2 regions of the Pseudalkalibacillus sp. R45 genome follow, and region 2 is predicted to be linked to the other one. Evidence: a T-box and tRNA genes for the amino acid it is inferred to sense, from the RefSeq annotation. Region 2 holds a T-box; the other holds one or more tRNA genes.
What was found. The T-box of region 2 lies ahead of tyrS (tyrosine--tRNA ligase). A T-box ahead of a tRNA ligase gene usually reads a tRNA of that ligase, here a tRNA-Tyr.
Positions count from the first base shown of each region.

Region 1: it encodes a tRNA-Tyr, which carries the amino acid that the T-box ahead of tyrS (tyrosine--tRNA ligase) is inferred to sense. The anticodon was not compared.

Region 1 covers NZ_JBQQCL010000037.1:5,888-8,326, forward strand. Annotated here, with positions in the region: gene ACTWQL_RS24610 (phytanoyl-CoA dioxygenase family protein) at 1-172, opposite strand, end outside; tRNA gene ACTWQL_RS24615 (tRNA-Leu) at 713-797, opposite strand; tRNA gene ACTWQL_RS24620 (tRNA-Leu) at 826-914, opposite strand; tRNA gene ACTWQL_RS24625 (tRNA-Cys) at 927-1,001, opposite strand; tRNA gene ACTWQL_RS24630 (tRNA-Gly) at 1,066-1,140, opposite strand; tRNA gene ACTWQL_RS24635 (tRNA-Gln) at 1,146-1,220, opposite strand; tRNA gene ACTWQL_RS24640 (tRNA-His) at 1,228-1,303, opposite strand; tRNA gene ACTWQL_RS24645 (tRNA-Trp) at 1,330-1,403, opposite strand; tRNA gene ACTWQL_RS24650 (tRNA-Tyr) at 1,407-1,491, opposite strand; tRNA gene ACTWQL_RS24655 (tRNA-Thr) at 1,581-1,656, opposite strand; tRNA gene ACTWQL_RS24660 (tRNA-Phe) at 1,661-1,736, opposite strand; tRNA gene ACTWQL_RS24665 (tRNA-Asp) at 1,887-1,962, opposite strand; tRNA gene ACTWQL_RS24670 (tRNA-Met) at 2,073-2,149, opposite strand; tRNA gene ACTWQL_RS24675 (tRNA-Val) at 2,169-2,244, opposite strand; tRNA gene ACTWQL_RS24680 (tRNA-Glu) at 2,252-2,326, opposite strand; tRNA gene ACTWQL_RS24685 (tRNA-Ser) at 2,359-2,439, opposite strand, start outside.
Region 2 covers NZ_JBQQCL010000001.1:46,574-49,012, forward strand. Annotated here, with positions in the region: gene tyrS (tyrosine--tRNA ligase) at 113-1,354, opposite strand; T-box leader at 1,464-1,679, opposite strand; gene ACTWQL_RS00245 (transglycosylase domain-containing protein) at 1,902-2,439, shown strand, end outside.

The sequences.
Region 1 (2,439 bases), on a different contig from region 2:
TCATATAAGACTCTAACATATCTCCAAATTTGTTATTTAAGTTTTCTACTTGTTCTTTAGGAAGTACTCCTTCAAATAGTACATAACCGTTTGTTTTAATCAAATTAACAGCTAACTCCACAGTCTCCGGTAGCAGTTTCCCAACAGTAATTTCTTCTGCACTAATTCTCATTTGTTTTCCACCATCCATTTAATTTTTGTATATTCCTTAAAAATTCATACAAAAAACTCTTGCCATAGTTTAATCACCCGTAATCCATACAAGTCATGCGTCTACACTTCTAAAGTATATAACTCTTGATAAGTGGATTTGGATTCACCCCTTTTTTTAATATGTTGATAGTAGCACAATAGAAATAATGATACTATCAACAATTCATAATAGTTTGTATATTTCATCAATTAAGTTTGGAGTGTGTAAATTGAGGTCCTGGAATTTTAACTTGCATGAACCATTAAACTTTATGAGCATATTCTTCTATGTATCAAAAAGCTATTTGGTCGCACTTCATTCTCTTCTCTGCGTATAATGGATGGCATCGGATACATTGTACACGTATCCCAATGTGGTGAACTCGATCAGTGCACAAGATTTGAAGTGAATTTGTCATGTGAATATCATTTATTGAAAATAACAAAAAAACGCTTTCCTACAAACTGTAGAAAAACGTTGAAATTTAATTAATTCTTCTGTAATTGATGGTAATAAAAATGGTACCGGTGGTCGGGGTCGAACCGACACTCCGTGAGGAACACGATTTTGAGTCGTGCGCGTCTGCCAATTCCGCCACACCGGCATGTGTCTAATATAACATATTTAATTAATGGTGCCGAGGGCCGGACTTGAACCGGCACGGTAGTCACCTACCGCAGGATTTTAAGTCCTGTGTGTCTGCCAATTCCACCACCCCGGCTGGGTAGTTAGATGGAGGCGGCACCCGGATTCGAACCGGGGGATAAGGGTTTTGCAGACCCGTGCCTTACCACTTGGCTATGCCGCCATACTTGTATGCTTGATACGAAAATGGAGTACTATTTTCGGCAGTTCATTGTTATTAAAATTAATGGAGCGGAAGACGGGATTCGAACCCGCGACCCCCACCTTGGCAAGGTGGTGTTCTACCACTGAACTACTTCCGCGAAATTGGCTGGGCTAGCTGGATTCGAACCAACGCATGACGGAGTCAAAGTCCGTTGCCTTACCGCTTGGCTATAGCCCAACGCATATGGGGCGACTGATGGGAATCGAACCCACGAATGCCGGAACCACAATCCGGTGCGTTAACCACTTCGCCACAATCGCCATAATACAATTTTAGAAATATAAATTGGCAGGGGTAGTAGGAATCGAACCCACACTGGAGGTTTTGGAGACCTCTGTTCTACCGTTAAACTATACCCCTAAATGGTGGAGGGGGACGGATTCGAACCGCCGAACCCGGAGGGAGCGGATTTACAGTCCGCCGCGTTTAGCCACTTCGCTACCCCTCCAAAAGAGACAATTTATATTTTAGTACAGATTACAAAGTGATTCAAGACCTAATTTCAGGAACTAGAACCAACCTTTGCCTAAATGTAAATGGTGCTGGCCAGAGGACTTGAACCCCCAACCTACTGATTACAAGTCAGTTGCTCTACCAATTGAGCTAGGCCAGCAACATGGTGGCTCGAGACGGAATCGAACCGCCGACACGAGGATTTTCAGTCCTCTGCTCTACCGACTGAGCTATCGAGCCATTAAGTTAAATACAAAGTCCGTCGGTTTCCCTGTCCCTTTCTCTACAAGTTAATGCTGACGCTTTTTGCTGCGTCGGGACTACTCGCTGATCATTCAACGATGAACCGCTCGTGACTGAGCTATCGAGCCAAAATGTATTTTTAAAAAATGGCGGACCCGACCGGATTCGAACCGGCGATCTCCTGCGTGACAGGCAGGCATGTTAACCCCTACACCACGGGTCCAGCACAATTCATTATCATAGTACAATGAACTTAAATTGGTTGCACCCCTTCGGGTACTCCATATGTTCATTGAAAGTACGAAATCTCAACGTTGGACAATGAACTTAAATTGGTTGCGGGGATAGGATTTGAACCTACGACCTTCGGGTTATGAGCCCGACGAGCTACCAGACTGCTCCACCCCGCGACAATAATAGTATATGAAATGGTGGAGGATGACGGGATCGAACCGCCGACCCCCTGCTTGTAAGGCAGGTGCTCTCCCAGCTGAGCTAATCCTCCAAATAGATGGTGACCCCTACGGGATTCGAACCCGTGTTACCGCCGTGAAAGGGCGGTGTCTTAACCACTTGACCAAGGGGCCGATAAAATTATGTATTACAGATAGGTATCTTATGGCGGAGAGCGAGGGATTCGAACCCTCGGTACGGGTTTAAACCGCACACACGATTTCCAATCGTGCTCCTTCGACCTCTC
Region 2 (2,439 bases):
GTTGTCCTCTAAATTTACGTTTTTTCATTTTGAAGCGTTTTCTAATGAGTTACAAAAACCCAAGGAGCAATTTTCTTATCCTTGGGTTTTTTTCACCTTTAATGGTGCGTTATTATTTTGTGATCTTCACGAATTTCCGCTTTCCAACTTGGACGATCATCCCGTCTTCCACTGGAACCTGCTGTTGGACGTCATCGATTTTCTCCTGATTGATCTTGACTCCGCCATTTTGGATCATGCGGCGTGCTTCCCCTTTGGAATTCAAGAGACCTAAATTGACAATCATATCGACAATCCAGATTTCATCTTCGCCAGCCCAAGCATGTACAGGGATGTCATCTGGTAATGCCCCTTTTGAGAAAACGGTTCTGAAGTGTTTTTCAGCAAGCTCTGCTTCATCTTGGCCATGGTACATTTCCACGAAAGTCTTTGCGAGTTTGATTTTCATATCTCTTGGATGCAGTTCTCTGCTTTGGATTCCTTGTTCAATAGCCCGTACTTCTTCTACAGTTAATGGAGTTGCAAGTTCGAAGTATTTAATCATCAGCTCATCCGGTATCGACATTGATTTTCCAAAGATTTCATTCGGATGTTCATCGATTCCGATGTAGTTATTGAGTGATTTGGACATTTTACGAACACCATCCAACCCTTCAATCAGCGGAACAGTAATCATCACTTGCTTCTCTTTACCATATTCCTCTTGAAGTTGGCGGCCCATCAACAGGTTGAATTTCTGATCCGTCCCCCCGAGCTCGATATCACTTTCGAGCGCTACAGAATCATAGCCTTGCATCAATGGGTAGAAAAATTCATGGATTGAAATCGCTTGATTCGCTTTATAACGCTTTTCAAAATCGTCACGCTCAAGCATACGTGCTACCGTAACTTTTCCAGCTAACTCAAGTACATCCGCAAAATTCAACTTTGACAACCATTTTGAGTTGAAATGGACTTCCGTTTTCTCCATATCAATGATCTTGCCGAATTGTTCGACGTAAGTTTTCGCATTTTCTTTGATTTCATAGTCTGTCAGCTGTTTTCTTGTTTCAGATTTTCCAGTTGGATCGCCAATACGACCCGTGAAATCACCGATCAATAACTGGATTTCATGCCCGAATTCCTGGAATTGACGAAGTTTGTGCAACACAACTGTATGACCGACATGTACATCGGGTGCTGATGGATCAAGTCCAAGCTTCACCTTTAACGGCTTACCTGTAGCAATCGATTTCTCAATCTTCTTTTTCAAATCCTCTTCAGGTACAATCTCCACTGTCCCTCTTTTTAAAATTGTCAGCTGTCTCTCAACCTCTTCTTGCTGTGCTGGTGTGAGTACATGTTCTATTTCCACTTTCCATCACCCTTCCATCTTGCTAATTATACTTCTACGATCGTTTTTTATTAAATCAACAAGGTCCATCAATAGGTCCCTTAAATATAAAAAACGTCCCTTTCGTAATGAAAGGAACGTTAAATACGCGGTACCATCCTTCTTGAAGCAAAATGCTTCCACTTCGTTCAGATAACGGCTTAGGTTGCCGCCTTTTGCTACTATATCTTTCACAAAAGGTGCTCAAGGAGGTAATTCACAGTTTTCCTTTGTACTGGTTTACACCGGCCACCAGCTCTCTGCTTACAGTGAGGAATCTGCTACTAATTCCTGTCTACGCTTCATCATTATGTACATATATGTAAAGAAAATCTGGCAAAGCCAAGTGTTAGCAAAGGCTGAGCCATGGTTGCACTTATACTTTCTTTAAGTGTAAAAAAGTATAATCATTTTGTACCACATACCGTAAGACATTGTCAAATTAGTTGCCCTCATAAATCGACAACAAGGTATTCCATATCTCGCGTATGTGCTATAATAAAAGTTGGAAATTTAGGGGGGTATGACCATGAATCACCTATCAACCTTCATTGAAAAAATGAAACATTATATGAAGGTTTTAGATGATAAAAATGTATTTAAATTTAGCCGTATCACCGGGAAAGTGGTATGGAACCTGTTATTAGTTTTATTAGTCATAACGATTGCCGGTGGCTTTTTTGCAACAGGCGTTGGGGCAGGTTACTTTGCTTCACTGGTGAAAGATGAGCCAATCCGTACTTACGATAACATGAGGAATGAGATATACAACTATACAGAGACTAGTAAAATTTATTTTTCGGATGGTACCTTACTTGGGAATCTCCGTTCTGATATCGTTCGACAAGAAATTCCGCTTAAAGAAGTTTCACCGTATTTAGTCGATGCTGTCATTGCTACTGAAGATGAATATTTCAAAGAGCATGAAGGGATTGTACCAAAAGCAATTGCACGTGCCATTTTTCAAGAAGTTACTGGTGCCGCGGTGCAAACAGGTGGAAGTACTTTAACCCAGCAGCTTGTAAAGAATCAGATGCTTACAAGGGAAGTCTCTTTCGATCGTAAAG